Regions from separate parts of the Mesorhizobium sp. B1-1-8 genome, predicted to be linked through region 1. Evidence: riboswitches for the same ligand, from Rfam matches in the RefSeq annotation. Region 1 holds a riboswitch; the other holds the start of a gene.

Region 1 (7,810 bases):
GCTGCCGCTCCGACAGGTCTCTCGTATGCGCCTCGCGCCCTTTTTCAGCGACCATCCTAAGAGCCGCGACGGCAATGCTGCGCGCCGCATTTTCATCGACGGTCACGAGCGGCTTCGCACTTCGTGCGTCGCCAGCAACCGACACACTCCACTGGACGCCCGCATCGGCCCTTACTGCCCTCAGCCTCACATCTGCCGTCACCGCGTCCATCGCCAACTGCCCACCGCCATCGACAACCACCGACACCTTCGGCCCCAACCGCGGCGTCAGCCCAGCTTCCTCGATTGCTGCGCTTATCCGCTCTGCCAGGGGCCGCGGATCGGCAATTTCCTGCGGATCGATTCCCGCCAGCGGCCCGACTTCGACCGGCACGCCGCTGCGCACTGCAATGCCAAGCGCATCCACCTCCGCCGCCAGCAGCCGCGCGCTGTCCGCCGTCAAACCACGGATCTGCAGGCTGCCGCGCGCCGTCACTTCCATGATGCCGTTGCCGTGGCGCAAAGCGGATTCACAGAGTCCGATCAGCAATTTCGGGACAAGTCCTCCAGCGACCGGGTTGAGCCGCACCAGCAAGCCGTCGCCGGTTTGCATCGGGGCGCTCAGGGCAGGGCAGGCGCCGCGGCGGGAGAAGGTGTTCATGCCGCCACCCCGCTTGCCTGGGCCTCGGCGATCAGCGCCGCGAGATCGTCATCGATCGAATTCCTAAGCGGATGCCACAATCCGCGCCGCCGCGCCGACTGAAACCGCTCGGCGATGACCTTCGCCGCCGCCGGGTTCTCGCGCAGGATGAAGGCGCGAACCTCCGGATCGCCGACGTAAGCATCGTGAACCGCCTCGATCAGCGTTCCCGAAATGGCATTCGTGGTCTCGGCGAAGCCGACCAGGCGGTCGACCGTCTCGGCGAATTCCGAGGCGCCGCGCGGGCCGTGGCGCATCTGGCCGGCGATGAAGCGGGGATTGACGGCGCGGGCGCGCACCACGCGGGTCACCGCCTCGCCGACCGAGCGCGGCTTCGGCTTTTTCGGGTCGGTGGTATCAAGCACGATGACGTCGGCATTCCTGCCGAGCGCGGCAAGGGCGGCCGAAAACCCGCCGATGAAGGCGACGTCGGCCGAGCCTTCGAGGATGTCGCGGCCCGGATCGTCGCCGGTGTGGACGAGAAGGTCGGCTTCGGCGATGCGGCCTTCGAAGGCGCCGGGCGCCGAGATCGCTTCGCCGTCGGCGCCGCCATAGGCATGCGAGGTGGCGTCGAGATAGGCGCGGCCGATCTCTTCGCGCGCGCCCCATTCGCCGCGCGACAGCAGGTCCTCGACACCGGCGCCATAGGTGCCGGGCGAGGTGCCGAAAATGCGCGGGGCGATCTTGCCCTCGGCACGGGTCGCTGCTGCAAGCGGATTTTCGGAATCGTCCTCGTCGCGCGCGGCAACGGCGTTTGCGGCCGCATCGATAAGGGCGATCTGGGTCGGGAACATGTCGCGGAACAGGCCGGAAATGCGCCAGGTGACGTCGACGCGCGGGCGGTCGAGCGTCGCCGGCGGCAGCACCTCGATGCCGGTGACGCGGCCGGTCGCGCTATCCCACTGCGGCCGGCAGCCCATCAGCGCCAGGCCTTGCGCGATCTCCTCGCCGCCGGTGCGCAGCGAAGCCGAGCCCCAAAGGTCGATGACCAGCGATCGCGGCCAGTCGCCATGCGCCTGCATATAGCTGCGCACCACTTCTTCCGCTGCCGCCTGGCCAAGATCGTAGGCTGTTGGCGTCGGCATGGTGCGCGGATCGGAAGTGAAGAGGTTGCGCCCCGTAGGCAGCACGTCGGACCGGCCGCGCGCCGGCGCACCGGCGGGGCTTGCCTTGATGTGGCGGCCGTCGAGGGCGGCGAGCAGGGCCGATTTTTCGGCTTCGGCGCTTTGCCGGCGCAGCGGATCGGTTTCGTCTTCCGGCACGCGGCCGTAGACATGCAGCCCGTCCTTGACGGCGAAATCTTTCAGGTCGCAGAGCCAGGCGTCGATGCGGCGCAGCGCCTCGTCGGGCGCATCGGTGCCGGCAACGCCGGCTTCAGAAGCGAGGCCTGTCTTCTGCGCCGTTTCGACGATCAGCTTCGCAAGTCGGTCGCGGCGGCGCCGGTCGAGCCCGTCGGCTTGCGCATATTCATCTACAAGCCGTTCCAGCCGTTGCTGCGCTTCGTCGAGGCCGGCGCCGGTCAGCGGTGGCGGCAAATGGCCGAGCGTGACGGCGGCGATGCGCCGCTTGGCCTGCGCCGCCTCGCCGGGGTTGGAGACGATGAAGGGATAGATAACCGGCAGCGGGCCGGTGACGATCTCGGGAAAACAGTTTTCGGAGAGCGCAACCGTCTTGCCCGGCAGCCATTCCAGCGTGCCATGCGCGCCAACATGGACGATGGCATGGACGCCGAGCGATTTTTGCAACCAGAGGCCGAAAGCGATCAGCTCGTGACGGGGCGGCAGCGTCGGGTCGTGGTAGTCGGCGCGGCGATCGGCAGAGCGGCCGCGATCGGGGGCAAGCGCCACGGTGACGTTGCCGAAGGTGGCGGCACGGAAGGGGAAGTGGGGGCTTGCCTGCGAAGGTAGGCGTTCTGGCGCCCCCCTCTCTGTCCTGCCGGACATCTCCCCCTCAAGGGGGGAGATTATTCCTTCACCTCGGCTTTCGCCAATTTTCAGCGTTTTACGGGAGGAGCCGGCGGCGGAACTGCCAATCTCCCCCCCTGAGGGGGAGATGTCCGGTAGGACAGAGAGGGGGGCCTCGCGCAGACTTATCTCGTCCATCTTTCCCCAGGCCGCGTCGACGGCAGCCACCGCCTCAGCCGACAGATCCCTGGAGAATTTCAGATACGCCTCCAATCCGAGCCCTTCGCCACTTCGCTCCAGCGCATCCAGCAATTCCCTTGGCGATTGCGGAATCCCTTCAACCGCATAACCCTGTTCCCTCAGGTCGTGCAGCATCGCCAGCACGCTTGAAGGCACATCGAGGCCGACGGCATAACCGGTGCGGCCGGGGGCGCTCGGGTAATCCGGGATCAGGATGGCCAGCTTGCGCTCAGCCCGCTTCGCCCGCTGCAGCCGGATGAAAGCCGCGATGCGGGCGGCGACCTGCGCGACGCGATCCGGTTCCGGCCGGTTGGCGAACGCGCGGAAGGCCAGCGCCGGATCGGTTTCGATTTCGCCTTTGAAGGACACGGCGCCGGCGAGGATGCGGCCGTCGAGCTCCGGCAGCACGACATGCATGGCAAGGTCGGCCGGCGCCAGGCCGCGCTGGTTCTTCTCCCACACCTCGCGCCTGGTCGTCGCGACAATGACCTGGAAGACGGGCACGCCGGCACGGTCGAACAGAGTTTCTGTACCAGGCTCGGCGCCGGAGGCAAAGGCTGTGGCGGTGACGATGGCGGCGGGGTTCAATGTTGCGAGTGCGGTTTCGACGAAGGCGAGCGACGTCGGATCTTTCAGACTGGAAACGAAGATCGGTACCGGGGTGAGACCTTGCAGCTTCAACGCTTCCACGAGAGCGTCGATCGGCGCTACGTCTGCCGCCAGCAGCATCGAGCGGTAGAAGAGGATGGGGATGATGGGCGCGACGTTCCCCTCCCCCTCGAGGGGAGGGTGGCCCGCAGGGCCGGGTGGGGTCGGGACGACCGGGCTGGATCCTTCATCCTGTCGCCGCACTTCAGGGCGTTGGCGCGTTTCGCAGAGGACCCCACCCCCGGCCTGCGGCCGGATCCTCCCGTCAAGGGGGAGGGGGACGCCGCGCTCCACGACGCCAAATCCTGGCACGTAAAACCCAGCCTTCGGCACACTGACCGGCTCAGCCACGGCCGCATCCGACCCCGCCAGCCGTGCCAGCCTTTGCACCAGCGCGTTCATATTGGCCGGCCCGCCCTCACGAAAATAACCGAGCAACGCATCAAGCTCCTCGCGCGGCAGCGTCGAGGCTTCGATCAGGCGCTGATCCTCGTCGTGACTCTCGCCCGGCAGCAGCGCCAGCTTGATGCCTCGCTCGCGCGCAACCGCTGCCAACTGGTCGCAGCCATAGCGCCACCAGTCGTAGCCGCCGAGGATGCGCACGAGGATGACCCTGGCATGCTTGGCGACGCTGTCGACCCAGAGGTCGACGGACATCGGATGGCGCAGGTCACGAAGCGCTGCGAGCCGCATCGATGGCAGGCGCTCCGCATCCGCCTTCCATGCCGCCGCCAGTCCGGCGAGATCACTGTCGGTGAAGGACAGGGCCACGACATCCGCAGGTGTCTGCCTGAGATCGATCGGCTCGGCGAGATCGTCGAGCGAGGCGGAGGTCGTGGTGAGGATATGCATCGCTTTTCGTGTTGACCTCAGCCGGCGAGGATACGCTCGATCGCCGGACGGTTCAGCCCCTTCAGGCCAATGACGACGAGGCGCGAGCGGCGGTTGTCTTCGGCCGTCCAGGCGCGGTCGTAATAGTGGTTGACGCGCGGCCCGACGGCCTGCAGCAGCAGCCGCATCGGCTTGCCGCCGACTTCGACGAAACCCTTCACCCGCAAGACGTTTTCCTGCTCGGCCGCCGTGGCGACGCGCCTGGCCAGTTCGTCCGGATTGGCGATCGACGGGATATCGATGACGAAAGAGTCAAAGTCGTCGTGCTCGTGGTCGAGCTCGTCATCGTGATGGGTCTTGCGGTTCTCGATATCATCCTCGACCGCAAGCCCGAGGCCGAGCAGCACCGACGGATCGACCTTGCCCTGCGCGGTGGGCACGACCTTGACCGCCCGCGCGATATGCTCGCCGATGGCGGCGTTGGCGCGCGCCGAGCCCGCCGCATCCATCAAATCGCTCTTCGACAGGATGATCAGGTCGGCGCAGGCGATCTGGTCCTCGAACACTTCCTCGACCGGATCGTCATGGTCGAGGCTTTCGTCCTGCGCGCGCTGCGCCTGCAGCGCCTCCATGTCGGAGGCAACGCGGCCCTCGGCCAGCGCCGGCCCGTCGACCACGGCGATGACGCCGTCCACCGTGACGCGGCTTTTTACGCTCGGCCACTGGAAGGCCTGCACAAGCGGCTTTGGCAAAGCCAGGCCGGAGGTCTCGATCAGGATGTGGTCGACCTTGGGCGTGCGCGACAGGATCTGGTCGAGCGCCGGAACGAAATCGTCGGCGACGGTGCAGCAGATGCAGCCATTGGCGAGCTCGACGATGTTCTCCTCCGGGCAGCTGTCGATGCCGCAGCCCTTCAGGATCTCGCCGTCGATGCCGATGTCGCCGAATTCGTTGACGATAATCGCCAGCCGCTTGCCCTTGGCGTTCTCAAGCAGGTTGCGGATCAGCGTCGTCTTGCCGGCGCCGAGAAAGCCGGTGACGACGGTGCAGGGGACGCGCGAAACGGAAGCGTTCATGATCAGTCCTTCAGCATGTCGAGGGGAGGAATGCGGGCAACAAGGCCGCGCTTCAGGCAATCGGGCCGGCCGCGCCAAGGGATGAGACCGTCGGTGGAGGTGGCGAAAAGCTTTGCGCCGGCGACGAGGTCGGCGCCGCTGGTCGTCTCCAGGTCGCCGAAGACATAGCTCCAGCAGCCGTCGCGCAGGATCGCGGCACTGAGGCGGCGCTTGCAATTGCCGAGGCATTCGACGGTACGGATGCAAATGTTTTCGGGAGCCGCGGCCCGCCGGGCGTCTTCGGCCAGCAGCGCGCCGGCGCGGGGGTGCGCGTCGGAACCGGTTTCGTCGCGGCAGGAGACGCAGACGATGACGGTGACGCCGGCCAAGACATCGCTATCGCCGGACGCATTGTCCGCTGTGCCAGCCGAAAAACTGCTGTCTTGGTCCAAAAATCAGGCTCCTTGCCCGGTAACCCGCCGGGCGATCGGATTCTTATGTCGCAGACGGCAGGTCTCCTGGCTCGCGGGTCATCGCCTTGGTAGCCGCCTTCCCGGGAATATCCCAGTGGCTTTCGGCCTTGGCTCTTCGCTCACAGTTGCGGGGACAGCCGCGGATTTGGGATTTTGTCCCGCACCGCATTCCCTCTTGGCTCCTCCCTTTGCCGAGAGGAGACCGTCTGCACCGGATTTAGGCTTACGGGTGTAGGCGTGTCAACGCGCGGTTACGACGCGGCGATGTCGGCCAGCGCCGGCCCGAGATCGCCAGCCGGAGTCACCTCGATGCGCTCCAGGCCAAGCCAGCCCTGCATCTGCTTCAGTTCCTCGAAGAGCTGGGCGACTGTCTCCGGCGGGGCGCCGGGCTCAGTATAGGCGGCATGGACGCGCAACACACCGGCCGGACGGTCGGCCTTGAGGTCGATGCGCCCGACGATCCGGTCGCCGAGCAGGAACGGCAGCACATAATAGCCGTATTGGCGTTTTTCGGCCGGCGTGTAGATCTCGATGCGATAGCGGAAATCGAACAGCCTTTCTGTGCGCGAGCGTTCGAAGACCACCGGGTCGAACGGGGCGAGCAGGGCGCGCGCCTCGATTTTTCGTGGCAGGCGGGCATCCCTATGAAGGTAAGCCGGCTTGTCCCAGCCCTCGACGCGCACCGGCAGCAACTCGCCCGTCTCGACCAGTTCCTCCAGCCGGCCTTTCATGTCGGCGGGCGACAGGCGGAAATAATCGCGCAGGTCGCCTGCCGTCGCTATGCCGTGGGCGCGGGCGGAAATGCGCAGCAATTCGCGATGCGCATCCTCGGCCGCCGGCACCGGCAAGTCGAGGACCGCCTGCGGCAGAACGCGTTCCGGAAGGTCGTAGTAGCGTTCGAAGCCGCGCCGATAGGCGGTGGTGATGCGCCCGGCCCAGAACAGCCATTCGAAAGCGTGCTTGGCCTCGCTCCAGCCCCACCAGCCGCCATTGCCCTTGTGGCCCTCTATGCCGGAGGCGGCGATCGGCCCGCGCTCGGCGACCTGGTCATAGATATCCTTGATCAGTCCGGTCCGCTCGCGGCCCCATTTGGCCAGACCGAGATACATCTCGTCGCCTTGCTCGGCGCGCTGCATGCGCCAGCGCAGCAGCGGATAAGTCTCGACCGGCAGGAACGAAGCCTCATGCGCCCAATATTCGAAAACCGTGCGCTTGCGGTTGACGGCTGCGCTGTCAAGCAGCGAAAGCGGGTAGGGGCCGAGTCGCGAATAGAGCGGCATGTAGTGAGCGCGCACCACCGCGCTGACGGAATCGATCTGCAATAGGCCGGTGCGGGAGAGCACGCGGGCGAGATGGCGGCGATCGGGCGTGCCGGACGGCCGCGGATCGGTGAAACCCTGCGCGCCAAGCGCTATGCGCCTGGCCATGGCGAGCGAGATTTTTTCCTTCATCAAAACGCCTTGCCCGATCGTTTTACTCGAATTCCTGGCCGATGATTCCGGCCATGCTAGCAGGCCAGTGGCAGGATATGTGTCAGGAGAAAAAGTGGAGTAAAACATGAAGGAAATCAAACAGGAGCGGATCGGACCAGTTTGTTCCGATATGGCGTCCAGGGCCGCGAATTGAACAAGGTTTGACTTGCTTCGCCGAAACCGCTGCGCTAACCCTCGCCGCGTTGCAGCATAGGCGCCCTAAAACGGTTCAGCGGTAAATCTGTCACGCTTCCGCAATAGGGTTGGTTGCTGTAATCAACGTTGATTGGCCGCCAAGGGAAAGCCGCTGCATGAGCGCACTCCTGAGTTCGTATCTGCCCATCGTCCTGTTCATCGCCGTGGCGCTGGTCGTCGGTTTGGCGCTGATCATCGCGCCGTTTCTGGTCGCCTACCAGAATCCCGACCCGGAAAAGCTGTCTGCGTATGAATGCGGCTTCAATTCGTTCGACGACGCCCGCATGAAGTTCGACATCCGCTTCTACCTTGT
Region 2 (7,810 bases), 2.2 Mb from region 1:
CCGCACGCGCATTGCCGTCAACGTCAGGCTTGCTCCGCCGGAGGCCGTCGCCGACCTGCCGATCGACCATTTCGATGGTCTCGATACGTTCGACGACCTGCCGCGCGACGGCCGCTGCGTGCGCGATATGTGGTTTTAGAGGCAATTTCAGGAACAACGCGCAGCGGTTTTCCGTCCGGAATTGCGTGAAAACAAATACTTAGAGCAAGTTGGCGATTTAGAAGACCGTTCGCGGCGCCGGCCGCTCGACGGCCGGCATCAGCCCGTCATTGGCGGAGGTCTGGCTGCGCGGCGGTTCAACGACGACCGGCAGGATCGGGGTTGCTTCAGGCACGATTACAAACCGCGGAACCTGCTTGTAGGAAAAGCCGCCGCGTATGCTGCCCATCTTGCCGGCGACGATGTCCAAAACCGCCTTTTCGAGGTTGCGGTCGTAGCGCGTTTCGGCTGCCGCCGGCGCGCCCATGGCCGCCAAAAGGGCCATGCCGCACAGATACGACTTCATTGTTCCTGATCTCCCTGCCTGGGCGGTTTCTGAAGCATGTCTTTGTCCCGAAACCGCTGCACACTTTCGGAAGACATGCTTTAGCAGGGCGCCGTTGAAAAACGGCCAAAGGAAAAGGTAAGCAAACCACCAAACGGAAGCGTTAACAAAGGATTAGGGTTCTTGCTTGACGCAATTCCGGACGCAAAAACCGCCGCGCACTTTGCTGGAATGCTTCCAAAGCCGGCAAACTGATTGAGCTAGCTCAGAGTATGATTCAGGCGCGCTGCGCCTGGATGCCATGGCCGAGCGCGACGAAGACCGTGCGCACGATGCCGGCGGTGTCGAGCCCGGCATCGGCATACATCTTCTCGGGCCTGGCGTGGTCGGTGAATTCGTCCGGCAGCACCAGCGGCCGTACCTTGAGGCCGCTTTCCAGCAACCCTTCATTGGCGAGGAAATACAGCACCTGGCTGGCGAAGCCGCCGATCGCGCCCTCTTCCACGGTCACCAGAACCTCGTGCGAGCGGGCGAGCCGCCGGATCAGATCCTCGTCGAGCGGCTTGGCGAAGCGGGCATCGACAACGGTGGTGGAAAGACCCGCCGCGCCGAGTTCCTCGGCGGCCGACAGGCAGTCCTGCAGCCGCGTGCCGAAGGAGAGCAGCGCAACCTTGGTGCCTTCCTTCAGAACACGGCCCTTGCCGATCTCCAGCACCGAGCCGCGCGCCGGCATATCGACGCCGACGCCATTTCCGCGCGGATAGCGGAAGGCAATCGGCCCTTCGTCATAACAGGCGGCGGTGCGCACCATGTGGCGAAGCTCAGCCTCGTCGGCGGCGGCCATGACGACGAAACCGGGCAGCGTCGTCAGGAAGGTGGTGTCGAAGGCGCCGCAATGGGTGGCGCCGTCGGCGCCGACGAAACCGGCGCGGTCGATCGGGAAGCGCACCGGCAGCTTCTGGATCGCCACGTCATGGACGACCTGGTCGTAGGCGCGCTGCAGGAAGGTCGAATAGATGGCGGCGAAGGGTTTGTAGCCTTCGGTGGCGAGGCCTGCGGCGAAAGTTACCGCGTGCTGCTCGGCAATGCCGACGTCGAAGGTTCTGGCCGGGAAGACCTCGCCGAAAAGGTCGAGCCCGGTGCCGCTCGGCATGGCTGCGGTGACGGCGACGATGCGGTCGTCCTCGCGGGCTTCCTGGATCAGGCTTTCGGCAAAAACCTTGGTGTAGCTCGGCGCGTTGGCCGGCGCCTTGGCCTGGGCGCCGGTGATGACGTCGAACTTGTTGACGCCGTGATATTTGTCGGCGGCGGCTTCCGCCGGCGCGTAGCCCTTGCCCTTCTGTGTGACGACATGGATCAGCACCGGGCCATCGGAATTGTCGCGGACGTTTCTCAGCACCGGGATCAGGTGCTCGAGATTGTGGCCGTCGATCGGGCCGATGTGATAGAAGCCGAGTTCCTCGAACAGCGTGCCGCCGGTGACATAGCCGCGCGCATGCTCGACGGCGCGCGTGATGGCGCGATCGGCGCGCTCGCCGAGATAGGATGTCAGCTTCTTGCCGAAATCGCGCAGGCCGAGATAGGTCTTGCCGGAGGCGAGCCTGGCCAGATAGGCGCTCATGGCGCCGGTCGGCGGGGCGATCGACATGTCGTTGTCGTTGAGGATGACGATTAGGCGGGCGTCGAGGGCGCCCGCATTGTTCATCGCTTCATAGGCCATGCCGGCCGACATGGCGCCGTCGCCGATGACGGCAATGACATTGTTGCGGCCGCCGGAGAGGTCGCGGGCCATCGCCATGCCGAGGCCGGCGGAAATCGAGGTCGAGGAATGCGCGGCGCCGAACGGGTCATATTCGCTTTCGCTGCGGCGGGTGAAGCCGGAGAGGCCGCCTTCCTGGCGAAGCGTGCGGATGCGGTCGCGGCGGCCGGTCAGGATTTTATGCGGATAGGCTTGGTGGCCGACATCCCAGATCAGCCGATCTTGCGGCGTGTTGAAGACATAGTGCAGCGCAACAGTGAGCTCGACCACGCCAAGGCCGGCGCCAAGGTGGCCGCCGGTGTGCGAGACGGCATCGACCAACTCGGCGCGCAGTTCCGTGGCGAGCTGCGGCAACTCGCTTTCGTCGAGCGCCCGCAGATCCGCGGGGATGCGGATCTTGTCGAGGAGCGGCGTGTCGGGCTTTGCGTTCACTCTGAAGCGGCCTGCTGAAAAATTAACCTTGCGCTAACCTTCATCTTGGGCATGCGCCATGATCATGCGCGAAATATGCCGCTCCAGGCCGAATGTAAATGCGCGTCAGTGACGCGCCCGGTGCAAGATGCCTCATCCTGCTCTATCTTTCGGGCAGCGGAATGAACTCCTCCTCATCACCAGGAACGATATCGAAGCGGCCTGTCTTCCATTCTTCCTTGGCCTGTTGGATGCGTTCTTTCGAGGATGAGACGAAATTCCACCAGATATAGCGCCTGGAACCCAGCGACGCGCCGCCGAACAGCATGAAATGGGCGCCCTGTTCGGACGATACGACAATCTCGTCGCCCGGCTTGAACACCAGAAGCCGCTCGGCCGGAAAACGGTCGCCGGCGATCGAAACCTCGCCTTCCAGCGTATAGATGGCGCGCTCCTCGGCATCGGCCGGGATTTTCACGCTGGCGCCCGCAGCCAGCCTGAGGTCGGCGTAGAGCGTCTCCGAGGCGCTCGCCACCGGCGAGCGCAGGCCGGAGAATTCGCCGATGACGACCCGGCCCTCGACACCCTCGGCATCGATCTCGGGCAAGCGGATCACCGATGTATTCTCGAAGACCGGAGCGATCTCCTCCTTGCCGTCTGGCAATGCCAGCCAGGTCTGCAGGCCGGACATCGACATCGGCGCGCCGCGCAATTCGTCCGGCGTGCGCTCGGAATGAACGATGCCACGGCCGGCGGTCATCAGGTTCACGTCGCCGGGCGCGATCACCATTTCGGTGCCGAGCGAGTCGCGATGCCGGATCTTGCCGTCGAAAAGATAGGTGACGGTGGAAAGCCCGATATGCGGATGCGGGCGCACGTCGATGGCATGGCCGGCGCGCAGGATGGCGGGCCCCATGCGGTCGAAGAAGATGAACGGTCCGACCAGCCGGCGCTTGGCGGTCGGCAGCGCGCGACGGACCTCAAAGCCGCCAATGTCCTTGGCATTGGGGATGACCATCAGCTCGATCTGGTCGCAGGCGAAACCATCGCCCGGTTCAGGGTCGTTTCCCGGAAAGAAGCTCATTCGATCCCCTCAGGCGAACCGCAGCGCGGATCTGGCTTTCGCCTTGGCCGCCATTTCCTCGCGGTTGCGCGGCTCTTGTGTGGTTTCCAGCGAATCGAGCAGCTCGCGCGCCGCGGCGGCGATCGCCTCCACGGCGTGATAGAAAGCATGTTCGTTGCGCTTGGATGGTTTGGTGGAACCGCTCAGCTTGCGCACGAACTGAAGTGCTGCGTCATGCACTTCGTCATTGGTCGCCGGCGGTTCGAAATTGGCCAAGGTCTTGATGTTGCGGCACATAGCTTGAACTCCTGCTTCTCTGCCCCACCCGTTCCAAACTATTCCGCGTCGAGCGGCTCCGTGCCAACCGGCTTGCCGTCGCGCGACAGCCTGATCTTCTCGACCTTGTCCTCGGCCGCCTTCAGCAAACGGTCGCAATGGGCCTTCAGCGCCTCGCCGCGCTCGTAGATCTTGATCGACTGGTCGAGCGGGACGTCGCCGCGCTCCAGATCATCGACGATCTTCTCCAGCGCGTCGAGCGCCTGTTCGAAGCTCATCGCCTTGACGTCTTCATTGCCTTCGCCAGCCATATCCTATCCCTTCATCAGCCGCCCGACATGGGCGGCGACCGAAAATGCCAGTCCCTGCAGATCGTAGCCGCCCTCCAGCAGGGAAACGAGCCGGTTGCCGCTGTGGCGTCCGGCGCGTTCCATCAGCTGGCCCGTCGCCCAGTCGAAATCCTCCTCGGTCAGGTTGATCTCGGCCAGCGGATCGCGACGGTGCGCGTCGAAACCGGCCGAAATGATGATCAGGTCGGGCGCGAACGCTTCGATCGACGGCAGCACGCGCGACAGGAACGCGTCGCGGAACGCTTCGCTGCCGGTTTGCGGCGCCAGCGGCGCGTTGACGATGTTGCCGGCGCCGGTTTCGTTTTTTGCCCCGGTGCCCGGATAAAGCGGCATCTGGTGCGTCGAGCAGTAGAGCACCGACGGGTCGTCCCAAAAAATGTCCTGCGTGCCGTTGCCGTGGTGGACATCCCAGTCGACGATGGCGACGCGCTCGGCCTGGTGCTTTTTTTGCGCGTAGCGGGCGGCAATCGCCGCAGTGTTGAAAAGGCAGAAGCCCATCGCTGTGGTCTTCTCGGCATGGTGGCCGGGTGGACGCGCGGCAACGAAGGCATTGGCGGCGCGGCCCTCGAAAACGTCGTCGACGGCGGCGTTGGCGGCGCCGATCGCCGTCACCGCCGCTTGCCAGCTCTTCGGGCTGGCAGTGGTGTCGGCATCGATGCGGGCGAGCCCGGTTTCGGGGATCGCGGCGCGCACGCGCTCGACGAAATCCTCAGGATGCGCGTAGAGGATGGTCGCCTCGTCGCCCTCCGGCGCCTGGACGCGGTCTAGGGCTGAAAACGCCTCGTCGTCCAGCACGCGTTCGATGGCGCGCAGACGGTCGGGCCGCTCGGGATGGCCGGGCGGCGTGATGTGTTCGAGGAAGACCGGATGGGTGTAGAGACGGGTAGCCATTGCCCTAATCTAGGCACCTACGACCGGAATGACCATGTTTCGAATTCCAATGGCTGGGGAAATCGCGCCTTGCCGTGTCGCCGGCGGCATTGGCGTCGCGCTGCGTTCGCGATAAGGTCCCGCCGCTGCCTGGTGCCCGCGACGCGGGAGAATCGGGAACACGGTTGAATTCCGTGGCGTGCCCAACGCTGTGAGGGGGACCGCGCCGGCAAAAGCCACTGTCGATGACGGGAAGGCGCCGGACGCGGGTCGATCCCGAGCCAGAAGACCGGCCCGGCAGACATGGTCGTCCGCATGGTCAGGCGGAGGACTGCTTATCGCAAGGGGACAAGCGATGACGGTACCAGCAACCGCCGCGGGCGGCGAAGACTTTGACCAATTGGGGCGCGACGCCGTCTACCGGGCGATGTTCACCAGGCGCGACGTGCGCAGCCACTTCGTGTCGGACGATCTCGATGACCGGGTGCTGGCGCGGCTGCTTACGGCCGCTCATCACGCGCCGTCGGTCGGCTACATGCAGCCGTGGAATTTCATCGTTATCCGCGATGCGGAACGGCGGCGGCAGGTGCGCGATTTGTTTCTCGCCGCCCGCGAACAGGAATTGCCGGCCATGGAAGAAGAGCGGCGGGCGCTCTACCGCAAGCTGAAGCTCGAAGGCATCTGCGAAAGCGCGCTGAACCTGTGCATCACCTGCGACCGGCAGCGCTCGCAAAACTCGCCGCTCGGGCGCTGGCACAATCCGGAGATGGACCTCTACAGCACCGTCTGTGCCGTGCAGAATTTCTGGCTGGCCGCGCGGGCCGAGGGCGTCGGCGTCGGCTGGGTCAGCATCATCGAAACGCAAGCGCTGAAGCGGCTGCTGTCGATCCCCGAGCACGTGACGCCGATCGCCTATCTGTGCGTCGGCCGCGTCTCGGAATTCGCGCCGAAACCGGATCTCGAAGCGCATGGCTGGGGCCGTCGGCTGCCGCTGCCAGAGCTGGTGATGAGCGAGATTTTCTGCGGCGCCGGCGAGGCGCCGCTCAAATCGGCGATAGTGAGGCTCGGCGCGGAAGACCGGCGGAAGCCATGATCAGACTGCGGTGCTCGGCGCCTCCCAGCGCGAGCCGCGGAAGGAGGCAAGCGCCCTGTCCTTGAGCTCGCGGAATTTCGACGAGGTTTCGACCAGCCGCCGGTCCCATTCGGGATTGGGAACCTGGCCCTCGATGGTTGCGAAATAGACCTGCATCAGCGAAACGATGGCGAATGGCTCGATGAAGGCCGCCTTGAAGGCCCACGCAAAGACGATGGCGAGCACGAAGGCCCAGCCGGCAAGCTGTCCCGGCATGACCCACAGGATGGCGGCGGCCGGCGCCAGCATCAAAAGGAAAATGAGGAAGGACACGCCCCACATGATCGCCGCCAGCCAGACCGCGTTCTTGACCATGATCTTGCCGTTCTGGGCGTAAAGCACGACGCCTTGCCTGGCAGTCTCGAAAGGCGTGCTCGAATTGATGCGGATGTTGTAGCCGAGGATGATCTCGTCGACATAGGTCAGCGACAGGCGGATGACGGTGTTGACGAAGCTGACGAGGCCGCTAAGGCCGGGAATGGGCAGGAAGGCGGCGATGCCGGCGGTCAGGCCGGTGATGGCGCGGATGGCGCCGTTGACCAGCGTATCGACGACAAAAAGGATATTGGCCTCGGCGAAACGCTGGGCGACCACTTCCCTGGCATAGGCGATCTGGCCCTGCCCGTCGGGAACGTCATGGCCGTCGATGAGATGGACCATGACCGCGATGTGCCCGGCCTTGACGATGTAGAGGATGTATCCGCGGATCCAGTACATAGCGACCGCGACGACGCCGAAGCCGACCACGCCGCCCCAGAGCGCGAAGGAGAGCGGACCGTCGGGATCGGTCGAGATGTGGCCGACGCCATAGCCGACGCTGGCGCCGGTGCCGGTCGCCATGATGAAAGCCAGCGTGATGCCGAAATAGACGATCATGCGAAAGACGATGAAAGGCCATGTCCTCATCATGATGGACACCGACCTGCCGATGCTGAAGTCCCACATGGCCCGACCCCTGCCTTAAGATGGCGCGAGAGGATGCGCCCACGCACGAGATTGTCAACGCGGCAGCGGCGTGCCGGCCCAAAAACCGGTGCACAAGCCGGCGGGTGTGGTTACCCGGTCGTTTGCTTTGGCTTCTTGAGCAACCCTTCGAGCAGCTGCTTGAATGCTGCTATCGCCTTCTTCGACGTCGCTTCAGGGTCCTTGGAATTGGCGATGCGCTGCGAGGCCTGGCTGCTGGCGCCGTTGATCAGCCGCGCCGCGGTTTCGGGATCGAGATCGGGCACGACGACGCCCTCTTGCTGCAAGGCCGTCAGGTGCTCGGTCATTGAAGCGACGCAGGCATTAGCGTTCGCCCATTGTGCCGGGTCGCCGAGGACGGCCGGGCCGTCGCGGAACATGATGCGCTGGATCTCCGGCTCCAGCGCCATCTCGATATAGGTGGTGCACTCGTCGACGAAGTGCTGCCAGCGGGTTGGCGCCCGTGACGCTACCTCGTTCACGCGCGCTGCCATCTCACCGT

What was found. Region 1 has a riboswitch for cobalamin ahead of FJ974_RS13575 (DUF1636 family protein). Riboswitches for the same ligand answer to the same signal wherever they lie in the genome.
Region 2: another riboswitch for cobalamin. It lies ahead of bluB (5,6-dimethylbenzimidazole synthase); the one in region 1 lies ahead of FJ974_RS13575 (DUF1636 family protein).

Annotation. Positions count from the first base shown of each region.
Region 1 covers NZ_CP083956.1:2,784,540-2,792,349, forward strand. The annotation lists gene cobG (precorrin-3B synthase) at 1-640, opposite strand, end outside; gene FJ974_RS13565 (cobaltochelatase subunit CobN) at 637-4,323, opposite strand; gene cobW (cobalamin biosynthesis protein CobW) at 4,341-5,378, opposite strand; gene FJ974_RS13575 (DUF1636 family protein) at 5,381-5,809, opposite strand; cobalamin riboswitch at 5,848-6,052, opposite strand; gene FJ974_RS13580 (winged helix-turn-helix domain-containing protein) at 6,082-7,281, opposite strand; gene FJ974_RS13585 (NADH-quinone oxidoreductase subunit A) at 7,614-7,810, shown strand, end outside.
Region 2 covers NZ_CP083956.1:4,956,522-4,964,331, forward strand. The annotation lists gene FJ974_RS24395 (GFA family protein) at 1-139, shown strand, start outside; gene FJ974_RS24400 (hypothetical protein) at 218-505, opposite strand; gene dxs (1-deoxy-D-xylulose-5-phosphate synthase) at 762-2,675, opposite strand; gene FJ974_RS24410 (pirin family protein) at 2,818-3,738, opposite strand; gene FJ974_RS24415 (DUF2277 domain-containing protein) at 3,748-4,014, opposite strand; gene FJ974_RS24420 (exodeoxyribonuclease VII small subunit) at 4,053-4,304, opposite strand; gene FJ974_RS24425 (histone deacetylase family protein) at 4,308-5,234, opposite strand; cobalamin riboswitch at 5,348-5,526, shown strand; gene bluB (5,6-dimethylbenzimidazole synthase) at 5,569-6,306, shown strand; gene FJ974_RS24435 (hypothetical protein) at 6,307-7,290, opposite strand; gene FJ974_RS24440 (TetR/AcrR family transcriptional regulator) at 7,401-7,810, opposite strand, start outside.